DNA from 4 places in the Paenibacillus sp. MZ03-122A genome. Region 1 is predicted to be linked to each of the others. Evidence: riboswitches for the same ligand, from Rfam matches in the RefSeq annotation. Region 1 holds a riboswitch; each other region holds the start of a gene.
What was found. Region 1 has a riboswitch for thiamine pyrophosphate ahead of NLX74_RS09065 (thiamine phosphate synthase). Riboswitches for the same ligand answer to the same signal wherever they lie in the genome.
Positions count from the first base shown of each region.

Region 2: linked by a shared signal. The riboswitch ahead of NLX74_RS12450 (ABC transporter substrate-binding protein) and the one ahead of NLX74_RS09065 (thiamine phosphate synthase) in region 1 are both predicted to bind thiamine pyrophosphate.
Region 3: linked by a shared signal. The riboswitch ahead of tenA (thiaminase II) and the one ahead of NLX74_RS09065 (thiamine phosphate synthase) in region 1 are both predicted to bind thiamine pyrophosphate.
Region 4: linked by a shared signal. The riboswitch ahead of thiC (phosphomethylpyrimidine synthase ThiC) and the one ahead of NLX74_RS09065 (thiamine phosphate synthase) in region 1 are both predicted to bind thiamine pyrophosphate.

Region 1 covers NZ_JANAVI010000003.1:399,384-404,714, forward strand. Annotated here, with positions in the region: gene NLX74_RS09055 (hypothetical protein) at 1-591, shown strand, start outside; gene NLX74_RS09060 (ABC-F family ATP-binding cassette domain-containing protein) at 776-2,329, shown strand; TPP riboswitch at 2,423-2,531, shown strand; gene NLX74_RS09065 (thiamine phosphate synthase) at 2,795-3,388, shown strand; gene thiO (glycine oxidase ThiO) at 3,453-4,601, shown strand; gene thiS (sulfur carrier protein ThiS) at 4,598-4,801, shown strand; gene NLX74_RS09080 (thiazole synthase) at 4,804-5,331, shown strand, end outside.
Region 2 covers NZ_JANAVI010000005.1:58,619-63,949, reverse strand. Annotated here, with positions in the region: gene NLX74_RS12460 (bifunctional 2',3'-cyclic-nucleotide 2'-phosphodiesterase/3'-nucleotidase) at 1-1,688, opposite strand, end outside; gene NLX74_RS12455 (pyridoxamine 5'-phosphate oxidase family protein) at 1,909-2,343, opposite strand; TPP riboswitch at 2,614-2,723, shown strand; gene NLX74_RS12450 (ABC transporter substrate-binding protein) at 2,915-3,958, shown strand; gene NLX74_RS12445 (MTH1187 family thiamine-binding protein) at 4,407-4,700, shown strand; gene NLX74_RS12440 (ABC transporter permease) at 4,697-5,331, shown strand, end outside.
Region 3 covers NZ_JANAVI010000006.1:85,958-91,288, forward strand. Annotated here, with positions in the region: gene NLX74_RS14630 (NAD-dependent malic enzyme) at 310-2,031, shown strand; TPP riboswitch at 2,124-2,226, shown strand; gene tenA (thiaminase II) at 2,365-3,054, shown strand; gene thiM (hydroxyethylthiazole kinase) at 3,129-3,971, shown strand; gene thiD (bifunctional hydroxymethylpyrimidine kinase/phosphomethylpyrimidine kinase) at 3,968-4,798, shown strand; gene thiE (thiamine phosphate synthase) at 4,795-5,331, shown strand, end outside.
Region 4 covers NZ_JANAVI010000005.1:413,351-418,681, reverse strand. Annotated here, with positions in the region: gene NLX74_RS14070 (hypothetical protein) at 7-159, shown strand; gene thiC (phosphomethylpyrimidine synthase ThiC) at 284-2,083, opposite strand; TPP riboswitch at 2,269-2,381, opposite strand; gene NLX74_RS14060 (IclR family transcriptional regulator) at 2,537-3,280, opposite strand; gene NLX74_RS14055 (alpha/beta hydrolase) at 3,579-4,616, shown strand; gene NLX74_RS14050 (Fe-Mn family superoxide dismutase) at 4,874-5,331, shown strand, end outside.

The DNA.
Region 1 (5,331 bases):
ATTGCCCACAAATGGAGCGAAAAAAAGCCATATGCTTATGTTGATTCAGTAGGTAACAGTGTGGGGTTCAGCTTGGATAATTATGTGCACGCATACGATGCGCGGAATCACAGGTGGGTGGAGGGCTTTCAAAAGGAACTTCAGGATCAGACTCCTATATCTTTACTGAATAATTCAGAAACTTTTGAGCAAATACGTCGTTCCACTATTGTTGGCAGCGTTCAAGAGGACCTGGCGCGAATTATTAATGTCCATAACGAAAAAGCTGCACGTAACGGCATATCCTATACATTCACACTACCGATCATTCCGCAAGAGGAGTGGTACAACACGATAGATGATGTGGGTCTGATCGCGTTTATCCAAGGCATTCCGGTCGGAGACAGGTATTACAATAACTATGGATTTGGTGGTGGGAGAGTCGTCAGAAAGCAAGACATTATCGGTGGCATAGAACCAGAAACTAGAATGAGATATTTTTATAGAGATTCATGTCCAGCTCCCTTTAAAGCGAGTGAACGTTTTACGGATGAAAAATCTGCAGCAGCTGCGGGATACTTTGAGTACAAATGTTATAATGGCTTAAAATAATCACCCTCATGGGTGGTTTTTGTTTTTTTAGGCAGATCCATACCAAAAAACCTTAAAATTCACTGTTTTCAATATTCCGATATGGTTGTAGAATGTGCTACAATAAAGCTTTGAAAGAAACGAAATGCATATGAAATAAGAACAGTCGGCAGCGCCGATGACAATAAGGAGCCAAAAACAGCTTATGAGTTTATTGACTGTAGAAAATGTATCCCACAACTTTGGGGACCGCGCATTATTTAAAAATGTTTCCTTTCGATTGCTTGCGGGGGAACGTGTAGGTTTGGTAGGAGCTAACGGTGTTGGTAAATCGACACTCATGAACATTCTCACTGGAAAATTGCTTAAGGATGAGGGTAAAGTGGAATGGACTCCACGTGTACGTTACGGTTATCTGGATCAGCACACCAAGCTGACACCGGGCAAAACGGTACGTGATGTATTAAAAGACGCTTTTCTTCCTTTGTTGGAATTGGAAAAGGAAATGATGCAGATTACTGACAAAATGGGGGATGCTTCTCCTGAAGAGTTGGAAGTGTTGCTGGAACAGATGGGTGAAATTCAGGAGCAACTGGATATGGGGGATTTTTACCTCATTGATGTGAAGGTTGAAGAAATGGCGAATGGACTAGGTCTGTCGGCCATAGGACTGGATCGGGATGTATCTGCACTTAGCGGCGGGCAACGGACAAAGGTGCTTCTTGCTAAGTTGCTGTTGGAAAAGCCGAATGTCCTGCTGCTGGATGAGCCTACCAACTACTTGGATGTAGAGCATATTGAATGGCTTACGCGCTATTTGAAGGATTATCCCTATGCTTTTATCCTTATTTCACATGATACTGAGTTTATGAACCAGGTCGTTAATGTTATTTACCATCTTGAATTTGCCAAGATGACCCGTTATTCAGCTAACTATGAAAAGTTTCTTGAAATGGCGGATCTGAACAAAGCTCAGCATATTGATGCTTATGAGAAGCAACAGGACTTTATAAAGAAACAGGAAGATTTTATTCAGCGCAATAAAGCGCGTGCTTCTACCTCAGGCCGAGCAAAGAGCCGTGAAAAGCAGCTTGATCGGATCGAACGTATTGATAAGCCTGAAGAAGCCGCAAAACCAACCTTTCAATTCAAAGAGGCACGTGCAAGCGGAAAGACGGTATTTGAGGGTATTGATTTTGAGATTGGTTATACACATGCCCTTTTGCCTAAGATGTCCATGACGATTGAACGTGGCGAAAAAATTGCAATTGTCGGCTACAACGGTGTCGGTAAATCGACATTGCTCAAAACCATATTGGGAAAAATTCCGCCAATCAGTGGAAAAACCTATCAAGGTGATTTTTTGCAGCCCGCTTATTTTGAGCAGGAAGTAAAGGCAGAGAAAATTACACCGATTGACGATGTGTGGAATGAATTTCCGCATTTGAACCAGCATGAAGTACGAGCGCATTTGGCGCGCTGCGGTTTGAAAAATGAGCATATCACACGTCCGCTATCTGCGCTTAGTGGTGGAGAACAGGCTAAAGTCCGTCTTTGCAAACTGTTAATGCGTGAAAGCAACTGGGTATTGTTCGATGAGCCTACCAACCACTTGGATGTTAAAGCAAAGGATGAGCTGAAACGTGCCTTGAAGGAATACAAAGGGACGGTATTGCTTGTATCTCACGAACCGGACTTTTACGAGGATTGGGTAACCAAAACGTGGAATGTGGAAGAGTGGTCAAGTAAAGTTAACTAAAATCAGTTAAATCCAGTTCTGCATATTTCACACGAAGTGGGGTTTGCAGAATTAGGAAAATATGCTAAGCTATCTTTAGCTTATACAATAAAATAGTCACACTAGGGGAGCCGCCCATGCGGCTGAGACGGAATAAATGGATTTCGGACCCTTTGCACCTGATCTGGGTTATGCCAGCGTAGGGAAGTGAGCGCCGTACAAACAAGGCAACACCATCTTATTTTGTTTGTGCGTGGGACGATACACGTATACGGATATCATGGTCCGTTCGATTATTGGACGTTCGTTAAACCACTTCCTTGGGGAAGTGGTTTTTTTGCGTTTCGTTCATTTTAAGTTGTTCGAGCTTCCGTAGACGGATTCACATACAATCCCCTTTCATTACTGCTGGTAGACGTGGCTGCTAAGCTTAGATCCTTTAATCCAATGTGAGGTGAAGACAAAATCGAATTACACGCAATTTCGATGGAAAAGGGCACTTTTGCACAAGCCGCCCGAGTGGCTGCTATGATTTGTCCGTATGTTCATTATGTACACGCACGTTTAAAACAGAATGGTGCCTCTGCATTGCTTTCTTTGACTCGCAGCATGGTGGAGCAGGAAGTTCCTTTGCAACAAATTGTAGTAAATGATCGTGTGGATGTAGCTTTACTTACTTTGGTTGGAACCGTCCAGCTACCAGCTAATGGATTACCTGTTGTGGATGTGAAAAGCCTACTTTCAAAGAGTACACGCTGTGGAGTGTCTGTGCATTCCTTGGAGGAGGCGCAGACTGCCGAGCAGGCAGGAGCAGACTATGTACTTTATGGTCACGTATATGAGACCCATTGTAAGCCCGGTATTGTACCGCGGGGTTTAGCTCAGCTTGAACATATTTGCAGGCTGTCGAACATTCCGGTGATCGCGCTGGGCGGCATACAACCGCACCATATCCCTGAGCTTTATATGGCCGGAGCAAGCGGAATTGCGGTGATGTCTGGTATATGGGAGGCTGAGTCGCCCGTTGCAGCTGCGATGGAATATAGGCGAATGGCAGATCTTGTAGTTCACAGCTTGTAGCGAGAAAACGAGAGTAGAGGCAAGCTGAAAGCAGAATGGTTTATGGAGAGGAGACACGGAACAAATGCTAAAGATACACACAGAGGCAAGAGCGATAGGACATGCTGAATGCTTGGTCATAGGTGGAGGTGTCATCGGCAGTTCCATTGCTTATCATGTGGCCAAGGAGGGAAGAAGTACGATCATGCTGGAACGATTGATCCCGGGTGAGGGAGCCTCAGGAGCAGCGGTTGGAATGCTGGCAGCGGAAAGTGAAGAGTTCACCGACTCTGAGCTAGCACGATTTGCTCGCAGAAGTCGAGATGCATTCCCTGAGCTTGTCTGTGATCTGGAGCGTTTGTCGGGTATTTCGGTGGAATTCCGTACAGAAGGATTTGTGACCCCTTTCCGTACGGAAACTGAAGGCCAAAAACGCTGGAAAGCTGCTAAAACGCGAGAGGATGATTGTCCTATCTGGTGGGATGCGAGGGAATTGGCCCGACGAATTCCAGGTTTGGATGAACAAGCGATCGGAGCAATATATCGTTCAAAGGAGACACAAGTGGCTCCTGTCCAGCTTTGTCGTGCTTATGCAGGTGCTGCTACGGTGCTGGGAGCAACGGTATGGTCTGGTACACGGGCAGAGCAACTGGTCATACAGGATGGTCGAGTTTGCGGTGTCCGAACAGATAGCGGCTTTTTTTCCTGCGATCAGGTCATTATTGCTGGAGGCTTGGATAGCATGAAATTACTGGCGCAGGTTGGATTTGAATATCCACTTTATTCGGTCAAGGGCGAAGCGGTAGCGGTCTCCTTGAAGGATCACCCATTAGAATACACCATTTATGCTGATGATATTTACCTCGTGCCTAAACAGAATAACGAGCTTTGGATTGGGGCAACGAGCCTTCCGCATCAATATGACGAAGAAGTGACCGTAGGAGGCTTGGAGGGGTTGCTGGCACGTGCCTCTGCCTGGCTGCCGTGCGTCCGTGAAGCTTCTTTTATACGCGCTTGGGCGGGCTTACGTCCGCAGGCTGCATCAGGCCATCCTTTTATAGGTACTGTTCCTGGGGTCGAGGGCGTATTTGCTGCGGTTGGGCATTATCGCAACGGTGTCCTGCTGAGTGATGCTACCGGGCGTGCGATGGCAGCTATGCTTAATGGAGCTGGTGCAGCAGAACTTGGGATAAGTAGTTTTTCTTCGGAGCTCCTCAAGGAGAAAAGCTTATGAAGCTGACGATTAACGGCCAGAGCATGACCTTTTCTAATCGAATCACTCATGTGAATCAATTGCTACATGAGCTTGATGTAAAGGTGAAAACCGTAGTGGTGGAGCTGAATCGGCATATATTGAGCCGTGAAGATCATGATGAAGCGGTACTGAAGGATGGAGATTGCCTAGAAATTGTACATTTTGTGGGAGGCGGTTGATTATGTTAACCATTGGAAAAGCATCTTTTACCTCGAGGTTGTTGTTGGGAACAGGAAAATTCTCTGATCTGGATATCCAATCCCAAGCCGTAGAGGCTGCTGAGACGGAAATATTGACGTTTGCTGTACGGAGATTGAACTTGGAGGAACGGGATAAGCAGCATTTTCTCGATATGCTGGATTTGAGCCGGTATACACTTCTTCCCAACACAGCAGGGGCTACAACAGCAGAGGAGGCGATTCGTATTGCCCAATTGGCAAAAGCCTCCGGCCTGTGCGATATGATTAAGGTGGAAGTCATTGGGGATAGCAAGACACTGCTCCCTGACCCTTTTGAAACGTTGAAAGCTAGTGATAAGCTGTTAGAAGAAGGCTTTATCGTGCTGCCCTACATATCGGACGATGTGATTCTAGCAAAGAGGCTACAAGAGCTTGGAGTACACGCCGTTATGCCTGGAGCTTCACCGATTGGTACAGGACATGGTTTGCTCAATCCGTTTTCATTAGGGCTAATTATTGAACAGGCGGAG
Region 2 (5,331 bases), on a different contig from region 1:
TTATTGGTGGCTACGATAAATTTCTGCGCAGGATCAATAGCTTTTCCATTGTATTGCAGATCCTTGATACGATGAGCTGAAGAATCAATAATAGTTCCCTTGGCATCATATCGTGCAGGCTGAGTTACATCAATCTGGTAATTCACACCGTCAATGACATCAAAATTGTAGGTTGGGAAATCTTTGTTGATCAGCGATTGCTCCTCAGTTTGCTTTGGATCAATGCGGTTGAACTGACCTGCAGACCACTCCAGCCATTCCTGAATTTCAGCACCGGTCACTTCTACAGCATGAACCGTGTTCGGATACACATACAGGTCGGATACGTTTTTAATCGCTACCGTACCTTCAGGAATATTGGTGTAATACTCGGCTCCGTTTCGACCGCCGGCCTTGAATGGAGCGCCTGCCGACAATATCGGAAGTTTTTCGTATTCAGTTCCTTTAAGATGGTTTTGAACATACCATTTCTGTGCATTCGTCACGCTTTGAATGGAAGGGTCGTCCTGCACTAATGCAAAATAGCTGGTAATCGATGCAGTCGTTGTTCCAACAGGTTGACGAATATAATCCAGCGTTCCTTTATGCTCTTCCTTGATCGAATCTGTCAGTTTGTAGTCAGGAGTAAACTGCACAGCCTGGTTTGTGGTACTCACAACCGGACGCACTTCAGACTGAGAATTCGTTACGTGCCACTCATCTTTTTTCTTTTCCAGGCTCAGGTCAATAATTCCCAGATCCTTGCCCCATGAAGAAGCTTCCACGGCCGGCACGCCATTAATGGTTCCCTTATCCAGATCTACGCCGCTCATTTCTTTAAAATCAGGGCCAGGGAAAGATTTATGAGCATGCCCAAACAGAATAGCGTTAATTCCGTCCACCTGGCTTAAATATTTAACGGCATTCTCCATCATTGGCGTTTGTGGCACATCCTCATAACCCGTATGCGCAAGCACGACAATAATGTCAGCACCTTCTGTTTTCATTTGAGGAATAAACTTTTTCGCCGTTTCTACAATATCCTTCGTAACGACCTTATCCTTTAAATTGGCTGCATCCCACTGCATAATTTGAGGTGTGACCAGGCCGATGACACCCACTCTGAGCGCATGCTCTTCACCTTTCTCATCCGTTACCGTTTTATCAAGAATTTGATAAGGGGTAAAATAATTTTTAGTAGCTTGCCCCCCCTTATCAACATAAACATTCGCATTTACGTAAGGGAAATCGGCTCCCTTGAGCGATTTTTCCAGAAAATCGAGACCATAGTTGAATTCGTGGTTGCCCACTGTCGCCGCATCATAGCCCATCAAATTCATCATCTTGTAGACCGGATGGACACCGCCTTCTTTCTCAAAGGTTTTGTTGCGGGCCATATAATCGCCTAATGGGTTGCCCTGCAGCAAATCACCGTTATCGAACAGCATACTGTTTCTTGTTTCACTACGTGCCTTCTGGATCAAACTAGCTGTACTAACCAAGCCATATTCGTTGGTTTCTTTGTCCGAATAGTAATCATAGTTCATCAGCGACGCATGAATATCCGTTGTTTCCATGATCCGCAAATTCACTGTAGCGCTATCGCGAGAATTGCTAGCTGCCCAGGTTGGAGCGGCTGAACACACCAGCATGCTACAAGCTACAACGGTTGCTGTAAACCCTTTAAACCAATTTTTACGAAATAACAAAATATACCCCTCCTCATTAAGGTGTATGCCTCATATACATACTTTTGCACATATATGTAAGCCTTGAACCCACCATTTCTATTTTAATCCAACGCCAGACAAAAGAGTAGTCATTCACTTAAATTATTTATGAAAAAATAATTAATTCTCTCAAAAATAAAAAACCAGCAAACCTCCTAAAAAACTCGGAGATTCACTGGTTTATCCATTTATATTCTCATTATTTATTCCACACTTGGCGCTCCGTTTGCTGACCCACATACTCAATGCGAGTCGGATTCACGTCCAGAATGACATAATCGGGATCATCCGGTCCGGAAAACCATTCCTTCAAGGAATCGTTCCACACTTGTTTGCGTAGCCCCTCATCAGCTGTAATCTGGACAGTAGCCTCCACTTCTACGACTTCCTTTGTACCGCCAACTTCATAACCCAGCAGCAGATAAGCATTCGGATTATCCTTTAGCTCATCCACTTTATGCGTTTTGCGATCTGTCGCCAGATGAATGTTCATTCCATCGTTAAAAAGGGCCATATAGCGTACTTTCGGTTTGCCACCCTCTACCGTACCTAACGAGCAAAATTTGTTGTTATCCAAAGCCTTCACAATGGCTTGTTCTAGTTGGCTACGATCCAATGTTTCCGTTTTACCCACAGTACAACAACTCCTTTTCACGAATTAGAATTCTTTACGGCCATGCCATTGGGCACCAGCCCATCTGAACCTACCTGCGCAGCTGTTCTGAAAATAACATGACCCGATCAGATCGGATTGATGCATGCTCATTTTCAGATCAAAGCTCACAGTAAAAGTGTACCCTGTCGTTCGGCAAATGAACCGTCATCTCTTCCTCCATGCTGGACAGACCCGCATTCAAGGCATATAATCGTCGTAGTAAACCCGAATAAATGAACCCATTAAACCATACAATGCCAGGGGTGCTGGAATCGGCCGGCTGAGAGTGTGTCCCAAGACACTGACCCTTACAACCTGATCTGGGTAATGCCAGCGTAGGAATGCTTAAGCAAGATGTGCCTTTTTACATAGGACCATCCCTTACTTTGGTATATACAAGCGCAAGCGTCCCGGAAACTCGGGGCGCTTTTTTTGTTGAAGATTAAGTTGTTGGAAAGATCGCGTCCGGCAGATGTTATTTTTATGAAAATGGGGAACATAAGCTGTCTGATTGGATGGATAACGGGTAATTAAAGGAGAGAACACAACGATGAAGCGCATGAAAATATTAAGCCTGGGACTGATCAGTCTGTGGCTCATGGCCCTGACCCTGACCGCTTGCGGTGGAAGTCCCTCCACATCCCAAGAAGCGGCTCCCGCTACCAACACTCAAACGTCTACTCCGGCAAAGGAGCTCAAAGATGTTAAAGTCGTGCTCGACTGGACACCCAATACGAATCATACGGGACTCTATGTTGCCAAGGACAAAGGATTTTACGAAAAAGCAGGTCTGAATGTCCAAATTATTCAACCTGGTTCAGGCGGAGCCGATCAAATGGTTGCCTCTAATGCTGCACCTTTTGGTATCAGCTACCAAGAAGGCGTCACACAGGCTCGTACGCAAGGCGTGCCGCTTGTATCCATCGCTGCGGTGATTCAGCATAATACCTCAGGCTTCGCAGCCCCGGTAGATCGCGGAATTAAGAGCCCGAAAGATTTTGAAGGTAAAAAATACGGCGGTTGGGGCTCTCCCGTAGAAGAAGCGGTCATGAAATCCATCATGGATTCAGACAAAGGCGATGTGAGCAAAGTGAAGATCGTCAACATGGGCAATGCAGACTATTTTACAGCCGTGAAGCGGGATATCGACTTTGCCTGGATTTTCTACGCATGGACCGGAATCGAAGCCCAGCTTCGAGGTGAGCCATTGGATATGCTGTATGTAAAAGATTATTCCAAAAGCCTCGATTACTATACACCTGTAATTGTGAGCAACGAACAGACAATAAAAAATGATCCAGAACTGGTCAAAGCGTTCATGGACGCTACCGCACAAGGCTATGAATACACTATCGCCCATCCAGAAGAAGCCGCGGACATCTTAAGCAAAGCTGTACCGGAGCTGGATAAAAAACTGGTACTTGCCAGCCAAAAATGGCTGAGCCCGCGTTATCAGGACGATGCCGCGCAATGGGGTGTGCAAAAAGCGGAGGTATGGCAAAACTATTCGGACTGGATGTACGAACGCAAGCTGCTCAGCAAGCCTTTGGAAGTGGATAAAGCCTTCACAAACGACTTCTTGCCCAAGCGCTGATCATTTGTTAAAACGCTAAATAAGACTGAACTAGAGAAGTGAACGAAGTGCCACTACGCAGCCGGATGGTGCTTCCCATCGCTGTTGTACCTAGATTTCTTTTATGAATATCCAGAGGTTGAAATCTGGGTACAATGGCGAACGCTAACGCTTGTACAGCACCATTCCGCCCACTTCGTTCTTTTGCTTGTTTTGCTTTTATAAAAATGCTACAACCTAGCTTTAAAAATAAGGTGCTTTTTAAGGCGGTTGGCAGCGTAGCGGTTCATTTGAATCTGGAGAAGCGCAGCGTTCGCCCTTGCCGTTGGATTCTTACCTTTTAAAATTTATTCAAAGAATCCCACGGCAACAGCGATCGTAAGATCAAATGAAACGCGAAGCGGTCTCCCCGCCTTAAACCACCCTATTTTCTCAAAACAACTCCACAATAAAGGACAGGTGAATTTTCATGGCTAACACACTGCTCAGTATTCAAGTAATCCCTAAAACTCCTAATAACGAGGACTCTTACCCGTATGTAGATAAGGCGATTGAGGTCATTCAGCGCTCCGGCGTCAAGTATCAGGTGAACCCATTGGATACGACCATGGAGGGCGAGCTCGACGAGTTGCTGAAAGTGGTTAAAGAAATGCACGAGGCTTTGACGGAAGCGGGTAGTCCCAGCGTCATTTCACAGATCAAAATCGCACATAACCCACAAGGCATCAGCATGAACAAGCTGACCGAGAAATATCGCCCATGAATCCGAAAGGCAAGAACGCGTCCTGGTGGAAAAGCGTATGGCCGCCCCTTGTGGCGGTCCTCTTCTTTTTAGCGGCTTGGCAAGGAGCGGTTTCCTATTTACATATTGAATCCTGGCTGCTGCCAGCTCCATCCCTAATCGTACAAGAGGGCATGGCGCAATCGGCGTTGCTTGGCACCCATACATGGGCTACAATTCGTCTGACACTTGCGGGATTCGCTATAGGGACAGCTACGGGACTGCTGATCGCCATCGTTCTTCATACGATTCCTTTTCTCAAATCTGCTCTATACCCGCTCTTGATCCTTAGCCAAAACATTCCGATTATCGCCCTCGGTCCGTTGCTCATGGTATGGTTTGGTTTTGGCGTGCTGCCCAAGCTTATGGTCATTACTTTAGTATGCTTTTTTCCCGTGGCTGTAGCGGCCATGGACGGGCTGACTCGAACAGACCGTACGATGATGAACTATATGCGGATGTCGGGTGCAAGCCGCATGTCTATTTTTATGAAGCTGGAGCTGCCACATTCCCTGCCGCAAGTCTTTTCTGGCGTTAAAATTGCTGCTACCTATAGTGTGATGGGCGCGATCATTGCCGAATGGATCGGAGCTAGTGAAGGAATTGGATATTA
Region 3 (5,331 bases), on a different contig from region 1:
TACTTCATATTTCCTTAACAAAATAACTGACACTCCATGATATATATGGAGATAAGAGAAGAAAAACTAATTTTCATATTTGATAAAAACAGAGCATTTAGACCTGATTCATTAGAACCAAAATCATCAGGAATGGTTAGGGAATCTATATAGAAAGTTAGTTCTTTTATATCATTAGAAAGAAACAAATATGGTTATTTTGTCATAGATAAATGCAAGAATAAAACATATTTGCACGTCCATACTATGGACAACATGTCATCTTTCGTTATGAATAGTTATGAAAATGAAGAGAAGGAAGGTCTTTCTATGGAAGCATTTTATGTCAATCGCGATGGGTCATTATCTACTCCATTACGGGGAAAGGATGTGTTGGCAAATCCCCTTTTGAACAAAGGTGTCGCTTTTACAGAAGAAGAACGCAAGGAGCTGGGTTTGGAAGGAATCCTTCCTCCAACCGTCCTTTCATTGGAGAAACAGAGCGTACGGGCATATCAGCAGTTTCTAGCACAACCCACCATGCTGCGAAAAAATGCTTCTCTCAACGACCTTCACAACCGAAATGTCGTACTCTACTACCGGCTGCTAACCGATCATTTGAGTGAAATGCTGCCCGTAGTCTACACGCCGACTGTAGGAACCGCGATTCAAGAATATAGTCACGAGTACAACCGCCCTGGAGGCATATATTTGTCGATAGATAACCCGAACGGTATTGGACAAGCATTCCATAATTCTGGTTTGAGCGGCCATGATGTGGATCTGATCGTCGTGACAGATTCCGAAAGTATTTTAGGGATTGGTGACTGGGGCGTTGGGGGGATTAACATTGCTATCGGCAAGCTTGCAGTGTATACGGCTGCGGCAGGTATTCATCCCGGGCGGGTGCTGCCAATTGTACTGGATGTAGGTACAAATAATGAAAAGCTGCTGAATGATCCACTGTACATCGGAAACCGCCATAAACGGGTTCGCGGAGAAGCCTATAACCAGTTTATTGATACTTTTATCAGCAAAACGTTAGCGCAATTCCCAAAGGCGCTTTTACATTGGGAAGACGTGGGTAGCGTAAATGCACGCCATATTATAGGAAAATACGGTCAAAGTATACTCACCTTCAACGATGATATACAAGGTACAGGAGCGGTGACCTTGGCTGCGATTCTTTCGGCGGTGGGTGTCACCAAGACTCCGCTGCTTGAACAAAAAATACTTGTTTTCGGCCCAGGGGCAGCAGGAATCGGTAATGCTGATCAAATTCGGGGTGCTATGATCGAGGACGGCCTTTCCGCAGAACATTCCTTCAAGTCCTTTTGGGCCTTTGATTATCGCGGGCTGTTAATGGAAGATATGGAAGACGTATTGGAGTATCAGAAACCGTATGTGCGCAATAAGGATGAAGTCAGTTCATGGACCCGGTCGGGTGACGGCAAAATACCACTGCTGGAGGTCATCCGTCAGGTGAAGCCTACGATATTGATTGGAACTTCCGGTGTAGCAGGTGCCTTTTCTGAAGAGATCATCAAGGAGATGGCGAAACATGTAGAACGCCCGATCATTATGCCCATGTCCAATCCTACAAACCTTGCAGAAGCAGTACCCGAGGATTTGATCCGGTGGACCGATGGCAAAGCACTGATTGCAACCGGAAGTCCTTTTGAGCCCGTCACCTATAACGGTACGAAATTTGAGATTGGACAGGCGAACAATGCCTTTGTTTTTCCGGGACTGGGTCTGGGTGCGATTGTGGTTAAAGCCAAAAGGATTACCCCTGCGATGTTTACAGCGGCAGCAGTTGCTGTTGCCAATGGTGTAGATTCGAATACGCCTGGCGGTGCACTACTCCCTCATATCCGAAAATTACGCGAAGTTTCGTACGCTGTTGCGATTGCGGTTGCAAAAGCCGCGATACAGGATCAGGTAGCTCAGGCGCACATTTCAGATGTGGAACAAGCTGTACGAGATGCAATGTGGAAACCGGAATATGCCAAGGTCAAAGCTGTGGAAAATGTAATTCATCACCCTCACTAAGCCCAAAACACCTAACTAGAGGAAATTTCATATTTTGCACACTATGTTTGACATAGCGTATGAACGTATGTACAGTAATAGTCAAAAGAATAGAAGTCCACTAGGGGAGCCGCTATGGCTGAGACAAGAACGTATCTTGGACCCTTTGAACCTGATCTAGTTCGTACTAGCGTAGGAAAGTGGAGCCTTCGTATATAAGGTTTCAAACGTTTTTTTGCGTATTGGGCCTATTGTTGAAGCCGCTCCCATTTTTCCGGGGCGGCTTTTTAGCGTTGTTCCGGAATTATATTCTTACAGGACTTCTTGCTCTTCAATTTGATGGAGGTGGGGAAATTGAGTTTTACACAAGAACTCCGTCGGCAGGCGGACGGCATTTTTCAAGCGATTTTTGAGCACCCCTTTGTGAGAGGTATTGCTGAAGGAAGTTTGACAAGGGGACAGCTGATTCACTATGTAAAACAGGACTTTGAATATTTGAACGCCTACATGCGGATATACGGCATCGCAATCTCCAAATGCACCAATCGGGAGGATATGGCTGTATTTAATGAACAAATCTCTTTTATTCTCCACAGCGAGGTTCATCCGCATCAAAATTTCTGTGCTGTCGCAGGGGTGACCTATGAAGAGTTGCAGGGATATCCGCTCGCTCCGTCGGCTCATCACTATATCCGTCACATGCTGACGGTTGCGCATGAGGGTAGCCTGGGCGAGATCTTGGCTGTGCTGCTGCCATGTATGTGGACGTATGCTGAGATTGGTCGCAGGCTGCTGGATGAAGTAAAGCCGGATGAGTCTCATCCGTTCTATGAATGGATTGGCTTCTATGGAGACCAGCTTGATGATACAACACTCAAGTTCCGAGAACGTGTAGATGCTTGGGCGGAAGACGCAACGGCTGCTGAGCGGGAGCGGATGATTGAGCATTTTATACTGAGCTGCCAGCTGGAATATAAGTTCTGGGATATGGCTTATAAACAGGAAGAATGGCCGGTCCAAATGCAGGCAGCGATCTTGGAATAGTCAGCCTGGCGATTCGATGCGTGAAGTACGGTTAATGCCCTGTTGAACCACCAACTATAGAGAGGATAATCATTATGAGTACATGGGAAAAAAGTTATTCGGATCTCCTGACGAAGGTACAAAACAGCAAACCCCTCGTTCACAATATGACCAATGTGGTAGTCACCAACTTTACAGCCAACGGCCTGTATGCATTGGGCGCCTCCCCGGTGATGGCCTATGCACCTGAGGAAGTAGCAGATATGGCAAAAATAGCAGGCGCCGTCGTGTTAAACATCGGTACACTGAACCGCGAACTGGTGGATGCCATGATCATTGCTGGACAATCGGCGAATGCACACGGTGTTCCGGTGCTGCTAGATCCGGTCGGTGCGGGAGCAACGAGCTTTAGAACTGAATCGGCACTGCGAATCCTGAGTGAAGTCGAAATCTCATTGGTGCGGGGCAATGCAGCCGAAGTCGCACATCTTGTTGGAGAAGCGCGTGAGATTAAAGGCGTAGATGCCGGTGACAGTGCTGACAGCGACTATGTCGATCTGGCAATTCGGGCTGCTCGAACGCTCAATACAATGGTTGTCATTACTGGAAAAGAGGACGTCATCACCGATGGGGCCGAAGCACGAATGATTAGCGGCGGAGACGCGCTCCTCACGAAGGTAACCGGAGCAGGCTGTCTGCTGACCTCTGTGTTAGGTGCCTTTGCAGCTGTTGAACCCAACCTGCTGCTCGCAGGTACAGCAGGTTTGGCATTTTACGGTGCAGCAGCTTCTCGAGCCGCAACACGTACCGCAGAGCTGGGGCCCGGCAGCTTCCAGATTGCCTTTCTCGACGAGCTGGCCAAACTGCACACAGGTTCACTAGAAGGGCATGTCTCGATCCATGAAGCCGGAACAACAGCAGCAGGTGGTGCGCGATGACAGACGTTCGTGTACCCAGAGCGCTGACGATTGCTGGTTCGGACAGTGGCGGCGGGGCCGGAATTCAAGCTGATCTCAAAACCTTTCAAGAACTTGGCGTGTACGGCATGTCGGCTATTACGGCCATTACCGTACAGAATACCTTAGGGGTCCACGGCGTATATCCGCTACCAGAGGAAGCAACAGCGGAACAGATCGAAGCCGTAGGATTAGACCTTGGAGTGGATGCCCTGAAGACTGGCATGCTGTTTAATGCCGGCATCATCCGTCTTGTGAGCGAGCAGATCCGAAAGTTCGGCTGGAAAAAGGTCGTCGTCGATCCCGTGATGATTGCCAAGGGAGGCGCTGAACTGCTGCAGCTGGAAGCGGTGCAGGCTTTGAAGGACGACCTGCTCCCCTTGGCCCTGGTCGTTACACCGAATATCCCGGAGGCGGAAGCCCTGACAGGGATCAGTATCCATACGATGGAGGATCGCCGCGAGGCTGCGAGACATATTAGCAGTATGGGACCAAAATTCGTTGTGATTAAGGGTGGCCACGCTGACGAGAGCGAGATCAGCGGACAGATTGTTGACCTGCTTTTTGACGGAACCGCCTTTATAGAGCTGAGCGGCAAGCGAGTACGGACTGTCCATACACACGGAACAGGGTGCACTTTCTCGGCAGCGATTACCGCGGAATTAGGGAAAGGGATGTCTGTACCGGAGGCTATCTCGAATGGTAAAGCCTTCATCCAGGCGGCGATTGAGGATACGTTGTCTCTGGGACAGGGACACGGCCCAACCAATCATTGGGCCTACCGACGTCGTCAGGAGATGCTTTTATGAGCGGTAGAATATTGTCAGAGGTGGTGCGCCGCCATCTACAGATATACCTAGTGCTTGGAAGCGTGAATTGCCTCGCGGAACCAGGCTGGGTCGTGCAGGAGGCTCTGGCTGGCGGGGCAACTATGGTTCAGTTCCGGGAAAAGGGTCTCGGCGCGTTAACGGGCGTTCCTATGTTCGAACTTGCGCGCCAGCTACAGGAACTGTGCCGTCACGCTGGTGTCCCCTTCATCATCAATGACGATGTGGAGTTGGCTCTTGAACTCGACGCCGACGGTGTTCACATCGGTCAGGACGATGAATCCGCCGATTCCGTCCGCGAGCGTATCGGAAATCGAATTTTAGGCGTCTCCGCCCATACCATTGAGGAAGCACGTCGAGCCATCCTGCAAGGTGCTGATTATCTCGGCGTTGGGCCCATCTATCCCACCATCTCGAAAGATGATGCCCATGCCGTACAGGGACCGGCAATTTTATATGAGATGCGTAAAGCGGGAATTGATGTGCCGATTGTTGGGATCGGAGGTATTACAGTG
Region 4 (5,331 bases), on a different contig from region 1:
ACCTACATGAATACAATGAACTTAACCGTCCACACCCTGATGCCCTTTCACCACCAATACCAACGTGCCAACGCGGTGAGTATGCAGAAGAAAGAAGATAGCTCGGAGAAGAAGCTCAGCTTTCAGGACATTTTGAATGAAAAAATGGGTAAAAAATAAGGCGCCGTTTATCCGGTTGAATGATCCCACTTTACATAAGAAGCTAAAAAGCCGTAGTTTCCTACATTGACTGTAGAGAACCACGGCTTTTTTAATTCATACGTTCCTAAACTCCACGTTCGTTTTACTGACCGCCATCCCGATACTGCTCTGCCTTCTCACGCATCCCGACAGCTACTGCTTCTTGGGTGTTCAGCCCCTTATCCGCTGCATAGGCGCGAATGTCCTGAGTGATACGCATACTACAAAATTTAGGGCCGCACATCGAGCAAAAATGTGCTTCCTTGGCGCCCTCTGCCGGTAGCGTTTCATCATGGTAGGACAAGGCACGCTCGGGATCAAGCGACAGATTGAACTGATCCCGCCAGCGGAACTCAAAGCGCGCCTTGGACAAAGCATCATCCCGCTGCTGCGCTCGTGGATGCCCCTTCGCCAGATCGGCAGCATGTGCCGCAATTTTGTAGGTAATGACACCCTCGCGGACATCATCCTTATTGGGCAGACCCAAATGCTCCTTAGGCGTAACATAGCACAGCATGGACGTCCCGAACCAACCGATCATCGCCGCCCCGATGGCTGAGGTAATATGATCATATCCGGGGGCAATATCCGTCGTGAGCGGTCCCAAGGTATAGAAAGGAGCTTCCTTACAAATCTCCATTTGTAAATCCACATTCTCTTTGATTTTATGCATAGGGACATGTCCCGGCCCTTCAATCATGACCTGAACATCATGCTTCCATGCGATTTGCGTTAGCTCGCCCAACGTTTCCAGCTCTGCAAACTGTGCTTCATCATTCGCATCATAGATACTACCTGGACGTAGACCATCTCCGAGAGAAAAGGCCACATCATAGGCTTTCATAATTTCGCAAATTTCTTCAAAATGTGTATACAAAAAATTCTCCTGATGGTGCGCAAGGCACCAGGCTGCCATGATTGACCCGCCTCGGGATACAATTCCCGTCATTCTATTCGCCGTCATCGGAATATACCGCAGCAATACACCCGCATGAATTGTAAAATAGTCCACTCCCTGCTCCGCCTGCTCAATCAGCGTATCGCGATACAACTCCCACGTCAGCGCTTCTGCTTCACCGTTCACCTTTTCAAGTGCCTGATACAGCGGCACAGTCCCAATCGGTACAGGAGAATTCCGAATGATCCATTCACGTGTTGTATGGATATTACGGCCTGTGGACAGGTCCATAACCGTATCCGAGCCCCAACGCACCGCCCAAGTCATTTTCTCCACTTCCTCCTCGATGGAGGAGGTAACCGCAGAATTACCAATGTTCGCATTGATCTTCACGTGAAAATGACGCCCAATGACCATTGGCTCACTTTCCGGGTGATTGATATTCGAAGGCAAAATGGCTCGTCCAGCCGCCAATTCCTGCCGTACAAACTCAGGCTCGACCCCTTCGCGGATCGCCGCAAATTCCATTTCGGGCGTAATGATCCCTTGCCGCGCATAATGCATTTGCGTCACTGTACGCCCTTGCGAAGCACGAAGCGGACGATTGGTCACGCCGGGAAATTCCACTGTCTCCCGTTTGGAGCCAGGTTTCAGTCCATTATCCTCCGGCTTGACGGCGCGTCCCTCGTAAGCCTCCACATCGCCCCGTTCCAGTGCCCAAGCTCGCCGTAATGGAGGCAGGCCCTGACGGATATCGACCTGATAGGCTTTGTCGGTCATGGGACCGCTTGTATCATATACACGCAATGGCTCATGATGCTCCGTGCCCTGCGGCGTATGTGTAGGATGAAGAGCAATTTCGCGCTCTGGCACGGCAATGTCCGGCCGCGAGCCTTGAATATATACCTTACGGCTTCCTGGAAAGGGCGTTACCCCACTGGCTTGCTCCCCGTTTGTCTTCTCTACCTCAACTTTTTTTGTTCCTTCTGCTTCTGTCGGCTTCATTGTCCATTCCTCCCGTTTCGATGAAATGACACACCGATCCGGAACCATTCCCAGGGTGGCGCTGATCTATGCAAAAAAGCCGGTTCCCCAGGGAACCGGCTAATCTAACGAGGCAGCTGTCCAGACAGTGCGCATATGGAATATCCATTCCAATGCGCCACTGAAGACAGCAGCCGCGTATACATTTCAATGGCCGATTACTTCCCTACGCTGGTATGATCCAGATCAGGTGCAAAGGGTCCGGAATCTTGCACGATTCCATCTCAGCCCGGCATTACAGGCTCCCCCAGTAACTGTGATACTTCTATTCACATGAGGCGGATATAACAGACATCCGCCTTCCTTACCAGACTACTTCAAATTTATGGCTTTGGCAACCCTTCTAGGTACCCTTTTACCAAGAAGACACTCCCTATCAAATCACTCTGCTTGCTTCAACTGTGTTCATTCTTGTTACGGAAGCATAAGCCCCATTTCCTTCGCCGCTTCGATCAAAATCGGAGCAAAGTCATGTAGCGTCTCGGGTGCAAGTCGACTGACCGGGCCGGATACAGATAAAGCCGCAGTGACCTGTCCCTTCCGGTTCACAATTGGCGCTGCCACAGCAGCAGCCCCTGGCTCCCGTTCTTCATAGCTGGTCGCATAGCCCTTCTCGCGAATGTCCTGCAGCTGGGCTTTATAGACCTCCGGGTCTACTGAGGGCGGCCATTCATCCCCGCTTAGCAGGGCTTCCAGCTCCTGCGGCGGCATAAAGGCCGCCAGCACCTTGCTGGAGGCCCCTACAGCCAGCGGCATACGCGCACCTACAGGCGCGACCCTGCGGATCGCCTGATTGCTCTGCACGGCTTGTATGCGAATACGCATACTGCCGTCCCGTAAGTACAAGCTGACCGTCTCCCCCAGACGGTCACGTAGTCCTTCCATTGCAGGTTGTAACAGCACCGCCGGCTCGTCACTTTGGGACAAATGCGTGGATAGCTCCCAAATGCGGAAGCCAAGTCGATATTTTTCCGTTTCGGCATTCCGAACGACAAAGCCCCGATCCTCCAACGTAGTCAGCAGCCGATGAACCGTGCTTTTATGTAGACCAATTTTGGAGGCAATCTCCGTCAGGCCAAGATCCGAATTTGCGGTAAAACACAGCAGTATATCAAGTGCACGCTCTACAGCGCGAACGGTTAATTTACGGTCTTCCATCGTGAACCGCTCCTCTTGTATCCATATTCGTTTCACACTATGAAACATGGTTACATAAATTATATAGAATAGTCGCGGCTACTGTAAACCGATGTTTTTGTGACAACCATATTACAGAACGAGAACAAACATCGACAATTCTTTGCATCATTTTTACTTTTCCGGTTCAGGCGTTGACTTTGGATAATCCCCATCATACGATAATAGGTATCTATACGGATCTACACTACTATTTTCAAGTGGAATTATACCTATATTCTATGAAACGAAGATCAATTTTATATAAGGAGGCTCTTACATGATTTCGACATCCCAGCGCAACGCTCAGCTACAGACCGCTGTTCAGGAGCCGTCCACCCCACTCTTTAATCCCCGTCTGCTGCGGTTCAAGCACGTTGTGATAGCTCTGCTGCTGTCGGTCGTCTTTTTTCTGTTGTTTTGTTTTATTGCCTTGCATGCTTACATCGCATGGGTACTTACGAATCCCACCGTTGCACCACTGTACTCTAATCCGATGCAGGCCAAAAGCATGCCTTATGAGGAAGTCAGCTTCCCTGCCAAGGATGGTAGCCGCATGGTACAAGGCTGGTATATCCCGGCGGATCAATCGCGGAAAACGATTATTTTCAGCCATGGTTATGGGGCTAACCGCGAAGAAAGCTGGATTCCCATGTATGATCTGGCGCATTATGCCCACAGTTTGAACTTTAATGTGGTCATGTTCGATTATGGATTTGCGTCACAAAACAGCAAAGCAGTCGCAACCGGAGGCAAAGCAGAATCCCAACAGCTCCTCGGAGCAATTCAGCTTGCGAAGCAACGCGGCTCGTCGGAGATTATCGTATGGGGCTTCTCCATGGGGGCAGGAACCGCTCTTCAGGCGGGCTTGCAAACCAAGGATGTGGACGCAATGATTTTGGACAGCACCTTCCTGCTGGAACCGGATACGCTGTACCATAACATTCACAATCAAATTAATCTGCCAAGACATCCGTCTTTGGAAATTCTGGAGTTGCTGTTTCCAATTTTGAACGGCACCAGCTTGCATCAGATTCCATATCAGGAGGTTAAAAAGGAAAACTACCCGTTCCCGATTATGTTTGTGCATGGTACACAGGATGAAAAAGCTCCTTATCCTATTGCGGAAAAGCTCGCTGCCAATCAAACCAACCCGCTTTCCAGTGTATGGATTGTTAAAAACGGGATACATGAGCTTATTTTCAGAGAGCACCCTCGTGAATATTTGCGACGGGTATCGACGTTTCTAAGCAGTGTACAGGAGCTGGAGGACAAGAAAACCACCGCTGATGCCCACAAACAAACGAATACGAAGTAAAAAATTATTTTTCGAAGAACTATATTCTATTCTTCCCCTTGAAGAAGCCTGTCTATGGACACTTAACCCGTGCCGTAGCTGGGCTTCTTTTTCGTGTTCCATGGGTATTCATTGTTTTAGTAACAGATGTGACCGGATTAAGGGAGTTCATAGACATATTTCCGATGAGACAGTGAATATACTGGGTACGTATGCGTCCAGGGCAGATCTGCCAGATCGGCCGGATAGCCATAGTGGGATACGGGAGGTAAAAAACGATGCTGAGTACTTATGGGTCTTTCCTGCCCTTACGTGTGCTGGAGGAAATTCGGCATTGGAAGCAGCAGGAAAGTTGGCATGTGGAAGTGATTAAATCCGCTACCGAGGGACTAGAGCCTACTTATGTACGGCTGCTGGATGATTGGCGGACTGTATTCGAACAGACGGAACGCACCGCCATAGAGCTGCTTGAAGAGCAACGGAGCGCACTCGATCCGGCAGATCAGGCGTGGCATCAGGAGTGGAAACAGATGTCGGCTGCTCCACAAGCACATACACACGAATTCACTGAACATTCAAAACAGTCAAGAGGATTAGACGCATCATCATCTGTAAAGATGCCATTGTCAGAGTCAGCCTCAAACTCTCAGCTTGACTCACAAGAATTAAATCGTCGATTAGACGATTTGCTGCAAACCGCAAACCGTCAGTCACAGGAGTATGTACGACAGCTCGG